One region of the Amycolatopsis sp. NPDC047767 genome, then DNA from elsewhere that is predicted to be linked to it. Evidence: riboswitches for the same ligand, from Rfam matches in the RefSeq annotation. Region 1 holds a riboswitch; the other holds the start of a gene.
The links. A riboswitch is a leader RNA that binds a small molecule or an ion and turns the genes downstream of it on or off. The one in region 1 is predicted to bind thiamine pyrophosphate.
Positions count from the first base shown of each region.

Region 2: linked by a shared signal. The riboswitch ahead of AB0878_RS14255 (thiamine ABC transporter substrate-binding protein) and the one ahead of thiO (glycine oxidase ThiO) in region 1 are both predicted to bind thiamine pyrophosphate.

Region 1 is NZ_JBEYSJ010000013.1:120,355-127,770, forward strand. It holds gene AB0878_RS23760 (SIS domain-containing protein) at 1-447, opposite strand, end outside; gene AB0878_RS23765 (GntR family transcriptional regulator) at 603-1,358, shown strand; gene AB0878_RS23770 (MFS transporter) at 1,472-3,028, shown strand; gene AB0878_RS23775 (threonine/serine dehydratase) at 3,032-3,976, opposite strand; gene AB0878_RS23780 (hypothetical protein) at 4,131-4,925, shown strand; gene thiE (thiamine phosphate synthase) at 4,922-5,587, opposite strand; TPP riboswitch at 5,618-5,723, shown strand; gene thiO (glycine oxidase ThiO) at 5,718-6,803, shown strand; gene thiS (sulfur carrier protein ThiS) at 6,803-7,003, shown strand; gene AB0878_RS23800 (thiazole synthase) at 7,006-7,416, shown strand, end outside.
Region 2 is NZ_JBEYSJ010000006.1:282,790-290,205, reverse strand. It holds gene AB0878_RS14275 (hypothetical protein) at 1-140, opposite strand, end outside; gene AB0878_RS14270 (putative T7SS-secreted protein) at 143-1,384, opposite strand; gene AB0878_RS14265 (hypothetical protein) at 1,381-1,698, opposite strand; gene AB0878_RS14260 (4a-hydroxytetrahydrobiopterin dehydratase) at 2,286-2,564, opposite strand; TPP riboswitch at 2,598-2,713, shown strand; gene AB0878_RS14255 (thiamine ABC transporter substrate-binding protein) at 2,731-3,789, shown strand; gene AB0878_RS14250 (iron ABC transporter permease) at 3,765-5,405, shown strand; gene AB0878_RS14245 (ABC transporter ATP-binding protein) at 5,406-6,446, shown strand; gene AB0878_RS14240 (ABC transporter permease subunit) at 6,454-7,332, opposite strand; gene AB0878_RS14235 (ABC transporter ATP-binding protein) at 7,405-7,416, opposite strand, start outside.

The DNA.
Region 1 (7,416 bases):
CGCCTTCTCCAGGCCGGCGCCGATGTCCACGCCCAGCTCGGCCGCCGCGCGCAGCGGCGAGTCCGGCGTGTTCGTGACCGACACCGTGAGGGCGCCCTGGCGCCGGGCTGCTTCGGTGACCTCGATGAGGTCGGGCGAGCCGCCACTCTGGCTCACGGTGACGAAGAGCACGTCCTTCAGGTCCGGCCGCGCGCCGTAGAGCGTCGCGGTGGACGGTGACACGAGACCCGCGGGAAGACCCAGGAGGACCTCGATCAGGTACTTGGCGTACAACGCGGCGTGGTCACTCGAACCGCGGGCGGCGAGCAAGGCGAAACGGGGCGGCTTTTGTGAAATCTTTTCAGCTACTTCGGCTATTTCCCCCTGCCGCTCGACGAGCCCGGCCAGTACGGCAGGCTGCTCCGAGATTTCCGCGGCCATGTGCTCGCCGGGATGTTGTTGGGTCATCACTTTCCTCTCCGCCGGGACCGCGGTCCCGGGTGTGCTGAGCGGCGTGCGGTCAGGTCTAGACCAATGCTAGCCGGGCGGAGCGTTTGTGGTGAAGGGTACGTTTCTTGACGGGGAAGTGGCGCGATAGTGAGGGAAAGCTGAGGGAGCCGGTCATGTTGGAGACATCCCCCGCGAGTGAGGCGGGGACCACGGCGGGTGTGCGCGGACAGCGCGAACCCAAGTACTGGGCGCTGAAACAGCACCTGCTGGATCTGCTCGACGCTCTGCCGCCGGGCTCGCCGATCCCGACGGAACGGGCGCTGGCGGGCGAGTTCACCGTGTCGCGCACCACCGTGCGGCAGGCGCTGGCGGACCTGACGGCCGAGGGCCGCTTGCATCGCGTTCAAGGCAAGGGCACGTTCGCGGCCGAGCCGAAGCTCGCGCAGCGGCTGCAGCTGTCCTCGTACACGGAGGACATGCGCAAGCAAGGCCTGAAGCCGTCGTCGAAACTGCTCGAACTCGAGGAATTGCCCGTGGAGGGCGAACTCGCGAAACTGCTCGCGATCCGCCAGGGTGCGAAAATTCTTCGCCTTCGCCGTCTGCGGCTGGCCGATTCCCAGCCCATGGCGCTGGAGACGACGCACCTGCCGCTCGGGCGCTTCCGCGGGCTGCGCAAGCACATTTCGGCCGGCGGGTCGCTCTACGCGGTGCTCCGTGAGCACTACGGCGTGGAGCTGGAGCGCGCCGAGGAGACGATCGAGACGTCGCTCGCCGGCCCGCAGGAAGCCGAGATGCTCGGCGCGGACGTCGGCATGCCCGTGATGATGCTGACGCGGCACTCGTTCGCCACCGACGGCAAGCCGGTGGAGTTCGCGCGCTCGGTGTACCGCGGCGACCGCTACAAGTTCGTCACGACGCTGCTGCCGTGAGCCGGGCCGGTGGGCCCACGAGCACTCGCCGGGCCGGGCGTGGGTGGTTGCGCCCGGACCGGCGTCGCGACACCGTGTGCGCATGACTTTCGAGCGTGCGTGGTGATCGCACCGTGACGACGACCGGCAGCGGGATCCGCTGGGGCACCCCGCTGGCGCGCGGGGTGCTGTGGACGACGATCCTCGGCTCGAGCATGGCCATGCTCGACGGGACGATCGTCAATGTCGCGCTGCCCCGGATCGGCGAGGAGCTCGGCGCCACCGTCGCCGGCCTGCAGTGGATCCTCGACGGCTACATGCTGGCGCTCGCCGCGCTGATCCTCGTGGCCGGCTCGCTCGGCGACCGCTACGGCCGGCGCCGCGTGTACCTGATCGGCGTGGTCTGGTTCGGCGTCGCGTCGGGGCTGTGCTCGATCGCCACCTCGACCACGGAGCTGGTGGTCTTCCGGATCATCCAGGGCATCGGCGGCGCGCTGCTGACGCCGGGCTCGCTGGCGATCCTGCAGTCGTCGTTCGCGCACAACGACCGGGCGCGCGCGATCGGCGCGTGGTCCGGGCTGGGTGGTCTGGCCGCCGCGGTCGGACCACTGATCGGCGGCGTGCTGGTGCAGGTCTGGTCCTGGCGGCTCGCGTTCCTGATCAACCTGCCGCTGGCCATCGTCGTGGTGCTGATGGCGCTGAAGTTCGTGCCCGAGTCGCGCGACGAGACGGCCACCGGCCACCCGGACTTCACAGCCGCCGCGACGGGCGCGATCGGGCTCGCGGGCATCACCGGAGCGCTGGTCGAAGCGCCCGGCCGCGGCATCGGCGACCCGATCGTGCTGGTCGCCCTGGTCGCCGGTATCGCCGGGATGGGCGTGTTCCTCTGGCTGCAGCACCACTCCCGTGAACCGCTCGTGCCGCCCAGCCTGTTCCGCGACCGGACGTTCACGCTCTCCAACGCGCTCACGTTCGTGGTCTACGCCGCCCTCGGCGCCGTGATGATGCTGCTGGTCCTGCAGTTGCAGGTTTCCCTGAACTACCCGCCGACGCTCGCCGGCCTGGCCGGGTTGCCGATCACGATCATCATGCTGCTGCTCTCGGGCCGCTCGGGCGCGCTGGCCCAGCGCATCGGGCCGCGGCTGCAGCTGGTGGTCGGACCCATCGTGATCGGCATCGGCATGCTGCTGCTGATCCGCGTCGGACCGGGGTTCTCCTACCTCGGTTCGGTCTTCCCCGCGGTGGTCGTTTTCGGCCTCGGACTCGCGTGCACGGTGGCGCCGGTGACCGCGACGGTGCTCGCCGCGGCCCCCGACCGCTTCGCCGGTGTCGCGTCCGGTGTGAACAACGCGATCGCCCGAACGGGTGGTCTTCTTGCGGTCGCGGTGCTCCCCGCGGCCGCCGGACTCACCGGTTCGGCCTACCGCGACCCCGTCGCGTTGACGGCCGGCTGGCGCATGGCACTGCTCATCTGCGCCGTCCTGGCGATCGCCGGAGGCCTCATCGCGTTGGGGATTCACAACGGCGTGCTCGGTTCTCCGGACGACTCCGGCGCCCCTGCCGGCGTTCCCGACGGCGCCGCGGCGCCCAAGCGGACCGTGGACGACGAGTCACCCCACCCCGGCGAGTGCTTCCACTGCGGAGTGGAGGGACCGCCGACCCACGTCCGCCCGGGCCCGCCGCGCGACTGACCCCTAGGCAAGCAGCTCGGCCAGCAGCGCCGGGTCGACATTGCCGCCGGAGATCACCGACACCGTCTTGCCGCCCGGCAGCTCGCCGGCGTGGTGCAGGTACGCGGCGGTGGCCGTCGCGCCGCTGGGCTCGGCCACGATCCGCGCCCGGCGGGCCAGCACGCGCGTGGCGTCGCGGATCTCGCCCTCGGTCACGGTGACGATGCCGTCGAGCACGCTCTGCAAGTGCGCGAAGGTCAGGTCGGACGGCTGGGCGCGCAGGCCGTCGGCGATCGTGCGGGCGCGCCGGTCCATCGGCCACTCGACGCGGCGGCCGGCGCGCAGGCTCTCGGCGGTGTCGCCGGCCAGCTCGGGCTCGACGGCGATGACCTTCGCGCCGGGGCACAGCGCCTTGATCGCCGTGCCGACGCCGGAAGCGAGCCCGCCGCCGCTCACCGGCACGAGCACCGTGTCGACGTCCGGCAGGTCGGTGGCGATTTCCAGGCCCGCGGTGCCCTGGCCCGCGATCACGTCGGGGTGGTCGAACGGCGGGATGTAGGTGAGCCCGCGCTCCTTCGCCAGCGCGGCCGCGACCGGTTCCTGCTCGGCGATCGGCACCTCTATCACCTCCGCGCCCCAGCCGCGCGTAGCCTGGACCTTCAAGCGCGGTGCCACGTCCGGCACCACGATCACGGCGGGAATGCCGAAGGCGTTGGCGGAGTAGGCGACGGCCTGGGCGTGGTTCCCGCTGGAATACGCGACCACGCCACGTGCGCGCTCAGCGTCGTCGAGTGAGGCGATCGCGTTGTACGCGCCGCGGATCTTGAACGCCCCGATCTGTTGCAGGCTCTCGGGTTTGAGCCACAGTTCGCCTTCGGCCCAGTGCTGGCGCAGCAGCGGCGTGCGCACGGCGTGGTCGGCTACCCGCTTTGCCGCGGCCTCGATATCGGAGATCGTCACCAATCGCATGTGGTGAGTATGTCAGGAAAATGTGAGCCATAGTCCATCCATTGTGGACGGTCAACGTGTCCTCGCTCACGGATGGGCAACGCGGGGAGTTCCTCGCGCGCCTTACTCGTTGAACACCGCAGGGGAAGTGGCCGGGCACTAGTAGATCGGGATCATGAGTCAGCAGCAGGAAAAGACGTCGGAGCAGGGCGAGAAGAAGAGTTTCCGCCCAGCGCAGGTGGTGGCGACGGCACTGGCCGCCGTCACGGCCGCGTTGCTGGGCTCGACGCTGGGCGTGGCGGGCACCGTGGTGGGGGCCGGGGTGGCGAGCGTGATCACCACGGTCGGCGCCGAGCTGTACCTGCGTTCGCTGCAGCGCACGCGCGAGGCCGCGCTGAAGGCGCGCGCGGCGCTCGTGACCGCCGGGCAGCGCAAGGGGAGCAAGTCCGGGCTGTCGCCGGTCGACGATCCGGCGCAGATGCCCACCGTGCTGCTGCCGCTCGACCCGTCGGAGATGCCGACGGTGCGGATCTCGAAACTCACCGGGCCGCAGCAGCCGGAGCCGGAGGAATCCTTCGGTGACAAGCTGAGGAAGCTGCGCTGGCCGATCATCATCGGGACGAGTGTGGTCGCGACGGCTATCGCGATCGCCGTGGCGGTGGGGGCGGAGCTGGCCTTGCACGGCAAGGTGGGATCCGGCGTCTTCACCCATGGGAACCCGGGCACGAGCCAGCAACAGAAGCAGGATGACAACCCGCCTGCCACGTCGCAGAACAGCCCGCCGCCCAGCGAGACCGAGTCGAACACCCCGCCGCCGTCGTCCTCGTCGTCGAGCACGTCGACGAGCGAAAGCCCGACGTCTTCGAGCAGCTCGGACAGCGCTCCGCCGCCGTCGAGCACGGGTGGGGCGGCGTCGACCACGCCGAGCGCGCCGCAGACGAAGGCGGGTTCGGCGACCCCGACCCCCTAAGCGAGCCGGGACTTCAGCGCCTGCGCGGCCGCCTTCGGGTCCTCGGCGTCGGTGATGGCGCGGACCACGACGATCCGCGTCGCGCCGGCGGCGAGCACCTCCGGCAGCCGTTCGGTGTCGATGCCGCCGATCGCGAACCACGGCCGGTCGGTACCGGTTTCGGCTGTGGCCCGGACGAGGTCCAGGCCCGGCGCGTACCGGCCGGGCTTGGTCGGCGTCGGCCAGCACGGGCCGGTGCAGAAGTAGTCCACGCCGTCCTCGGCGGCCGCCGCCGTAGCCTGCTGAGGCGAGTGCGTGGAACGGCCGATCACCACGTCGTCGCCCAGGATGCGGCGCGCGAGCGGCACGGGGATGTCGTCCTGGCCCAGGTGCAGCACGTCGGCGCCCACGGCGAGGGCGACGTCGGCGCGGTCGTTCACCGACAGCAGCGCACCGTGGCGCGCGCACGCTTCGGCGAGCACCTCGAGTGCCGCGATCTCCTGCGCGGCCTCGAGCGGGGCGCCGTTCGTCTTGTCGCGCAACTGCACGATGTCGACGCCGCCGGCCAGCGCCGCGTCGACGAACTCGGCGAGGTCGCCGCGCGACGAGCGGGCGCCGGTGCACAGGTACAGCCGCGAATCGGCCAGGCGGGTGCGGATCTGTGATCCGGTCAGGGCGGGCATGGCGGGGACGTTACCCGCGCACTAGAGTGGGGTGGTCCGCACGGGAGCCCGAGGCACGGGCTGAGAGGGAGCTGCCGCTCCGACCGTGGAACCTGATCCGGGTCATGCCGGCGCAGGGAGCGTGATTCCCATGAGCGAGAACCTCACCGTCGTCGGCGGCGGTGTCATCGGCCTGTCCGCGGCTTGGCGCGCGGCGGCTCGCGGCCACCGCGTCACGGTGGTCGATCCGGCACCCGCGCGCGGCGCGTCCTGGGTGGCCGGCGGCATGCTGGCGCCCGTCACGGAGGCGTGGCCGGGTGAGGAGCACGTGCTCAGTCTGGGCGAGGAGTCGCTGCGGCGCTGGCCGGCGTTCGCGCGTGACCTCGCCGCGGAGGGCACGGACCCGGGGCTGGCCGAACACGGGACGATCGTGGTCGCGTTCGACAGCGCCGACGCCGGGCACCTCGACATCCTCGCCGAGTACCTGACGTCGCTGGGTCGCGACGTCGAGCGGCTCACCGGGCGGGCGGCGCGGCGGCTCGCGCCGGGCCTGGGTGCGGTGCGCAGCGGGCTCCACGTGCCGGGTGACCTGGCCGTCGACAACCGGAAGCTGCTGACGGCGCTGCTGGCGGCGTGCTCGAAGCGCGGGGTCGAGTTCTCCACCTCACGGATTGCTTCGCTCGACGACGTGACCGGTCCGGACACTCGCACTGTGCTGGCCGCCGGCGCGTGGACGGGCGCGTTGCACCCGCTGCTGGCCGACGCCGTGCGGCCGCTCAAGGGCGAGATCCTGCGGCTGCGGCCGCGCCGAGGCTGTCTGCCGCCTCCGCCGTACACGGTGCGCGCGATGGTCGAGGGCCGGCCGATCTACCTCGTGCCGCGCGCCGACGGCGAGCTGGTGCTGGGCGCGACGCAGTACGAAGCGGGCTTCGACGAGGCCGTGACCGCGCGTGGCGTGCGGGAGCTGCTCGAAGGCGCCGAACGGATCCTGCCGGGCATCACGGAGTACGAGCTCGTCGAGATCGCCGCCGGGCTGCGCGCGGGGAGCCGCGACGCGCTGCCGTACATCGGGGAGCTCGGCGAAGGCGTGTACGCGGCGACGGGCCACCACCGCAACGGCCTGCTGATGGCCCCCGTGACCGCCGACGCCGTGGTCGCCTGGCTGGCCGGCGAGGCGCCGCCGGACGAGATCGGGGCGGCCGCGCCCGCCCGTTTGCTGGAGAAGGAGCGAGTCTGATGGAGATCAAGGTCAACGGGAGCTGGCGCGAGTTCCCCGACGGCGCCACCGTGTCCGAGGTGCTCGACGCGCTCGACGTGACCCGCCAGGGCGTGGCCGTCGCGGTGAACGGCGAGGTCGTGCGCCGGGGCGCGTGGGAGGCGTCGGTGGTGCCGAAGGGCGCGAACATCGACGTGCTGACCGCGGTGCAGGGAGGCTGACGATGGACGACGCGCTGGTCATCGGCGAACACAAGCTGTCGTCGAGGCTGATCATCGGGACCGGTGGTGCCGGGAACCTGTCGGTGCTGGAACGCGCGCTGGTCGCGTCGGGCACCGAGCTGACGACCGTCGCCATGCGCAAGGCCGACGCCGACGGCGGCACCGGCGTGCTCGGTCTCGTGCGGCGCCTCGGGATCAAGCTGCTGCCCAACACCGCCGGCTGCCGCACCGCCGCGGAGGCCGTGCTCACCGCCCAGCTGGCCCGCGAGGCGCTCGACACGGACCTGATCAAGCTCGAGGTCCACGCCGACGACCGCACCCTGCTGCCCGACCCGTTCGAAACCCTGGACGCCGCGGAGCAACTGGCGGCCGACGGCTTCACCGTGCTCGCGTACACCAACGACGACCCCGTG
Region 2 (7,416 bases), on a different contig from region 1:
GATGCACGGAGCCGGTCGTACGTTCGCCGAATCCTGATCTCCGGATTCTCCGTCAGGTCGATCTCGTGCAACTGTTCCGGCACCTTGAAGGCCAGCTGTGCCTCGGTGCGTCCGGGATTGAGCAGGTCCGAGATTCCCATGCTCACCTCGCGGTCAGGATGCCGGTGGCCAAACCGCCCCAGCCGGCTGCGTTCTTGGCGTCGGTCGTGGCGTCGTGCGTGTCGAACAGGCCCGCTGCCGACGGTACTTGCAAGGCGACGTTGGTTCCGCCTTCGAACGCCTTCGCGACGTTCTGCGTCAGCGCGGGGTCGGTGAGCGCACCGGTGCCCATCGCCTTGTCCGCCAGCCATTGTGCGGCCCGGCTCGGGTCCTTCATCTCGCTGATCACTCGCGGCATTTCGTCGGCGAACGCGCGTCCGCCCGCCACCGCGGCGTCGCTCGCAGTGCTCAGCGCGCCACCTGCCCTGGTGACGTCGACCAGGCGGTCGACGCCGGCGACGGCGTCACCAGCGGCGTTGAATCCCTTTGACACCGCGCCGATGCCGGGGATCAGCCCGACGACGTCCCCGCCGAGTGAGACCCACGCGTTCGGGTCGTCGTACTTCTCGTTGACCGCCATGTCCGCGCCGTGTGCGGCCAGCGCGACGGCGCCGGCACCAAGCGCGATCGGACCGCAGATCGGGGTCAGGACGGGGATGAACGCCAACGCACCCGCCACGGCGGACACGATGCCGGCGATGTCCCCGATATCGCCGAGGTGGTCCTTGAACCATCCACCGATGTCGTCGAACATGCCGCCGAGCGAATCCCAGAACGACTCCTTGGGAGCCTCCTCCGCGGCGTCTTTGAGCGCGTCCGCGCAGGTGTCCGCGTCGTCTTCCCAGGCATCGCGTACGTCTTCGGCCTGCCTGCGGAGATCGTCCACCCTGGCCCAAGCGGAGTTCGCCGCGCTGATCTTGTCCGCCGCCTCGTTGTGCATCGTGGCGTTGTCAGGCTGTTGCAGAGCAAGGTCGCGGGCGGACTCGGCTGCGGAGTTCTTCGCCTCGGCGTCCCCGAGAGCTTTCCGGCACTCCTCCTCCAGCTGCTTTGCTTTCTGCTGGTGCGCGTCGAGCCGGTCGGACCAATCGGCAAGGGCTTTGCCCGCCAGCGTCAGCGATTTCTGGCCCTTGTCGAGGTATTCGGGTAGCTGGTCGAGCTTGCCGGCGAACGCTTCGGCGGCGTCGCCGGTCCAGACGTCTTTCTTGTCCTGGATGGATTTCAGCACGTTGTAGGCTTCGTCCGTGTAGGTGGCGGTGTCCTTGATCTGCCGGGCCAGTTCACGAACTGTGCTGACATTGCCGCGCGCCGGGTCGAACCGGAGAGCCGGGTAGTCGGCGTCGCTCATCCGGCGGTCGCCTCTTCGACCTTGGCGGCCATGCGCTGGAGTGAGCTCTTGAGGCTTTCTTCAAGTTCGGCATAACCCTGGACCGCGTTGTCGAGGCCTCCCTTGATGCCGGTGACGGCTTCCTTGATCTTCTTCAGCCCGCCGGACCAGTCCGAGGTGAAGTCGGCACACGCTTCGTCGAGGTCGTCCGGCCCGATCGAATCGGGGCCGATGTCCTCCATGCGTTTGGTGGCCTGCTCGATGTTCTCGCCGACGTGGTCGAGATTCTTGCCGAGCGCCTGCAAACCGCCGATGTCGACGGTGAAGTCGGGCATGTCGAGGTCCCCCCTCGGGCTTCGCAATGTCCAGTCCTGCCTCGTCGGCGGGCGTCAGGAGCCGACGAAAGAACCACCTTAGCCAAAACTGGGCGTTTCGGGTGCTGATTCGCCGGGTCTGGTGAAGGTGCGGACCGAATTCACGAAATCGGGGGGCGGAGTACCTCTTCGAGGCGGCCCGATGTTCGTCGGGCGCCGCGTGCTTCGGAGAGTGAAAAGAAGCGCTCAGCCCAGCAGGCCGAGCACCACCAAAGCCGCCAGCGTGAACGACGTCGCGAACAGCGTGATCCAGGCGCGCTGGGTGGCGGAGAGGGCAGTGGGCGAGTTGTTCATCGCGGGTCCTAGCGGGGCGGGGTGGGCGGATTCCGCTGGGATAGCGCGCTGATCAAGGGTGGTGTTACGGCCTGTGGTCGAGATCACGATGGGCGCGGAAAGTGCGCCACAGGACCGCGGCGGCGGAGGCCACCATCAGGGTGAACGCGGTGGTGCCGACGATGATCGCCTGGGTCATGAAAGTCCCCTCCGTGGAAGTCCGTACGAAGAGGGGACGTGTCAGCCCGCGGGAGGTGTCGCCGGGGTCGGGCAGATCACAGGGAGTCGATCTGGGCCGCGAGGGCGAAGTCCTTCGAGGTGAGGCCGCCGGCGGAGTGGGTGGAGAGGGTTAGCGTCACGGTGCGCCAGCGGATGTCGATGTCCGGGTGGTGGTCGGCGGCTTCGGCGAGGTAGCCGACGCGGACCACGAAGGTCACGGCGTCCGGGAAGGACGGGAGGTCGACCGTACGGGTGATGGAGTCGCCGGAACGGCGCCAGTCGGGGACGGTGGCCAGGGCCGATGAGATCTCGGAGTCGCTCAGTAGTTGCGCCATGTGTCCAATGGTGAACCCGTTTGGGCTACGCTGCACGGTTGCCACGGGAGTCCGGTGCAGCCGGGCTGAGAGGCGGGTGCCCGAGACCCGCGACCGTTCGCACCTGATTCCGGATCATGCCGGCGCAGGGAGGGCTGCTCTCCCCGCATCGGCGCAAGGAGGGCAGATGATTCCGCGGACCGCACGCACGGTGCTGGGCCTGGCCACGGTCACGGCGCTGGCGAGCGCGTGCTCGCTGTCCGGCGGCAGCTCGGGCGGCGACGCCCAGCAGACCCCGACGGTCACGCTCGTCACGCACGACTCGTTCGTCGCGCCGCAGGACGTGCTGGACGCGTTCCAGCGGCAGTCCGGGATCAAGCTCAAGATCCTCAAATCGGGCGACGCGGGGGAGCTCACCAACAAACTGGTGCTCACCAAGGCCAACCCGATCGGCGACGTGGCGTTCGGCGTCGACAACACGTTCGCCTCGCGCGCGCTGGGCGAGGGCGTGTTCCAGGCGTACACGAGCCCCGAGGCCGACCGCGGGCCGCAGCGGTACTCCGCGGATCCGCAGCACCGCCTGAGCGCCGTGGACGTCGGCGACGTCTGCGTCAACATCGACCCCGCCTACTTCGCGAGCAAGCACCTGCCCGAACCCAAGACCTACGACGACCTCGCCGACCCGAAGTACAAGGACCTCACCGTCGCCGAGAGCCCCGCTACGGCGTCGCCCGGGCTGGCGTTCCTGCTGGGCACCGTGGCGAAGTACGGCGAGCAGGGCTGGCACGACTACTGGGCCAAGCTCAAGGCCAACGGCGTCAAGGTCGACAGCGGCTGGGAAGAGGCCTACACCAAGGACTTCTCCGGCTCCTCGGGCAAGGGCCCGCGCCCGATCGTGGTCTCGTATGCGTCCTCGCCGGCCGCCGAGATCGGCGACGACGGCAAGCCGCGCACCAAGGCGCTGCTCGACACGTGCTTCCGCCAGATCGAGTACGCCGGCGTCCTCGCCGGCACCAAGCAGGTGCCGCAGGCCCAGAAGGTGGTCGACTTCCTGCTGTCGCAGCAGTTCCAGACGACGGTCGCGGCCAACATGTACGTCTACCCGGCCCGCGAGGGCGTCGACCTGCCCGCCGGCTGGGCCGCGGCCGCGCCGCTGCCCCAGGACCCCGCGACTCTGCCCGCCGACCAGATCCAGGCCGGCCGTGAGAAGTGGATCGGTGAATGGCGCTCGCTCATGGGCGCGTAACGCCGGCGCAGACCGCGCGCACGGCGGGCCTGGCGCTGCTCGGCCTGCTGCCCGTCGCGTTCCTGGTCGTGTTCTTCGCGTGGCCGGTCGTCGCGATCCTCGGCCGCGGCTTCTCGGCCGGCGGCGTGGACACGGTCCTGGCCGACGCGCAGACGTGGCAGCTCGCCGCGTTCACGCTGGTCAGCGCCGCCGCGTCGACAGTCGTCGCCGTGGTCGCGGGGCTGCCGGTGGCCTACGTGCTCGCGCGCGTGAAGCTGCCGGGTGTCGGGCTGGCGCGCACGCTGGTGCTGGTGCCGTTCGTGCTGCCCACGGTGGTCGTCGGGCTCGCGTTCCGCGCGCTGTGGCCCGACGGCGGTGTGCTGCCGCTGGTGCTGGCCAACGCGTTTTTCAACGTCGCCGTGGTCGCCCGGACCGTCGCCGGGCTGTGGAGCCACCTCGACCCGCGTGCGACCGAAGCCGCCCGCGCGCTGGGCGCCTCGCCGTGGCGGGCCTTCCGCACGGTGACGCTGCCCGCGCTCGGCCCGGCCGTCGCGTCGGCCGCGGCGGTCGTCTTTCTCTTCTGCGCCACCAGTTTCGGCGTGGTGCTCATCCTCGGCGGCGGCCGCTACCGCACGCTCGAGACCGAGATCTACCTGCGCACGGTCGACCTGCTCGACCTCTCCGGAGCGGCCGCGCTGTCGCTCATCCAGTTCGCCGCCGTCCTCGCCGCCCTCGCGCTGGGCGCGATCGCCCGGCGCCGCCGTGAGAACGCCGTGAAACTCAAGCAGGCCACGCCCCGGCGGCCGAGAAAAGGCGAATGGTGGACGGTCGGCGCGGCCACGGTCGTGATCGCCCTGCTGATGACGCCGATCGTCGCGCTGCTGCTGGAGTCGGTGTCCACACCGGACGGCTGGAGCCTCGCCGGCTTCCGCGCACTCGCGAGCACCGGCACGGACGACGCGCTGCAGGTCTCCGGCTGGGTCGCCGCCCAGAACTCGCTCGCCGCCGCCACCGACGCGACGCTGCTCGCCATGGCCGTCGGCGTCCTGGCCAGCGTCGTGCTCGTCGCCCTGCGGCGCGCACCCGGCCGCCTCGCCCGCGGCATGGGCGAGACGATGGACGCCGCCCTGATGCTGCCGCTGGGCGTCTCCGCCGTGACGGTCGGCTTCGGCTACCTCGTGACGCTCGACGCGCTGCCCGGCGACCTGCGCACGTCGCCGCTGCTCGTGCCGCTCGCGCAGGCGCTGGTGATCATCCCGCTGGTCGTGCGGATGATCCTGCCGGTGCTGCGCGCCGTCGACGTGCGGCTGCGCCAGGCCGCGGCGACGCTCGGCGCGAGCCCGGCCCGCGTGTGGCGCGAGATCGACCTGCCGCTCACCGCGCGCTCGCTCGTCGCGGCCGCCGGGTTCGGTTTCGTGGTGGCGCTCGGCGAGTTCGGCGCCACGAGCTTCCTCGCCCGCCCCGACGCGCCGACGCTGCCCGTCGCCGTCGCGACGCTCATCTCGCGCCCGGGCGAGCTCAACAACCAGATGGCGTACGCCGCGTGCGCGCTGCTCATGGTCGTGACGGTCGCGGCCGTCGCGCTGATCGACCGCTTCGGCTCCGTTCGCGGGCACGGCACGGTGGGGGAGTTCTGAATGGCGCTCACGGTGCGGGACCTCACGGTCCACTACGGCTCGTTCGCGGCGGTCCGCGACGCGCGCCTCGACATCGCCGACGGCGAGGTGCTCGCCCTGCTCGGCCCGTCCGGCTCGGGCAAGTCGACGCTGCTGCGTGCCATCACCGGCCTCGAGCCCATGACGTCGGGCTCGGTGAGCTGGGACGGCACCGACCTCGCCACCGTGCCCGTGCACCGGCGCGGATTCGGGCTGGTCTTCCAGGACGGCCAGCTCTTCCCGCACCGCGACGTCGCCGCGAACATCGCGTTCGGCCTGCGCATGCACGGGATCCCCAAGACGAAACACCGGGCCCGCGTCGAAGAGCTGCTGGAACTGGTGGGGCTCAAGGGGTTCGGACGCCGGCGCGTCACCGAGCTGTCGGGCGGCCAGGCGCAGCGCGTGGCCCTGGCTCGCGCCCTCGCGCCCGAACCGCGGCTGCTGCTGCTCGACGAACCGCTGTCCGGCCTCGACGCGGGGCTGCGCGAGCAGCTCGCCATCGATCTCGCGGACCTGTTGCGGCGCAGCAAGATCACCGCCCTGCTGGTCACCCACGATCAGGAAGAGGCGTTCACGCTCGCCGACCGCGTGGCCGTCCTCGACGCCGGCGAGATCCGGCAGGAAGGCGCCGTGCGGTCGGTGTGGCGCAACCCGGCGGACGACGACGTCGCGAAGTTCCTCGGCGCCACGTCGTTCGTCGACGGGGTGGCCGCGGGCGGCGTGGTGCACACCGGTCTCGGTGACGTCGCGCTCCCGGAGCTCGAAGACGGTCCGGTGCGTCTGGGGCTCAGGCCGCATGCCTTGCGCGTGGCCGAAACCGGCGTGACCGGCGAGGTGACGGCCGCGGTGCACCGGCGGGAGCACCTCCGGCTGGTCGTGCGACTGTCCGAAAAGGACTATTTCGAAAACGGCCCTTCCGATAAGGACACCGTCGACGCCGTCGCCCCCGTGACGGCGGACCTGCGTGCCGGCGATCCCGTCCGGCTCGAACTCGACCCGGACGGGATCGCCGTCGTCGGCTGAACCCCCGTCAGCCGTCGCGCGTGGCGAGCCGCCCGTAAGCCAGGGACAGGCCGACCACGATGTAACAAGCCGCCCGCAGCGCGCCCTCGCTGAGCATCGAGCCGCCGATCGGGTCCTGCAGGATCTCCGTCGGGGCCTCGGCCCAGTTGCGCGTGAGCAGGAACGGGTGCAGCCAGTCGAGCGAGGTCAGGAACCCCAGGATCGTGAACACGATGTCGCCGGCCAACACGGAGGCGACCACGAGCATCGGGTGTTCCGTCCAGCTCGACACAGCCAGCGCGACCGCGCCGACGGCCCACAGCTGCAGCACGATCCAGCCCGCCACCAGCAGGATCCGGCCCAGCGCCGCGCCGAGCGACAGCGTGGTGCCCGACAGCGTGAACAGCGATCCGGTGCCGTTGATGATCAGCCCGGTCACCACGCCCGTGACGCACATGGCCAGCACCGCGACCACGCACACCACCGCCACGCCGATGGCCTTCACCACCAGCAGCCGGCCACGGCTGACGGGAGCGACGAGCCACGCGCGCAACGTGCCGTGGGCGGCCTCGCCCGCGAGCGCGTCGGCGCCGGCCATGGCCGAGGCCAGCGGAAGCAGCAGGGCCAGCGTCATCGTCAGCGCGGCGATGGGCAGCACCAGCGCGTTGTTCACGGCCGACGCGAGCAGCGCCGCGTCGCCGTCGGCCGGGCCGCCGTCGGGACCGCTGTCGCCGACCAGCGTGAGGCCGATGCCGATCACGATCGGCACCAGGGCCAGCAGCGCGAGCACGGCCAGCGTGCGCGGGCGGCGGAAGATCCAGCGCAGCTCGGCCGCGACCAGCCGCGGCAGCGGCACCGTGTCGTGGCCCGTGCGGCTCACGGGTGCCGTGAGCGTCGCGGTAGTCATGCCGCCTCCGCGGGAGTGAGTACGTCGGCGGTGTTCATGCCGCCTCCGCGGGAATGAGTACGTCGGCGGTGGTCATGCTTCCCC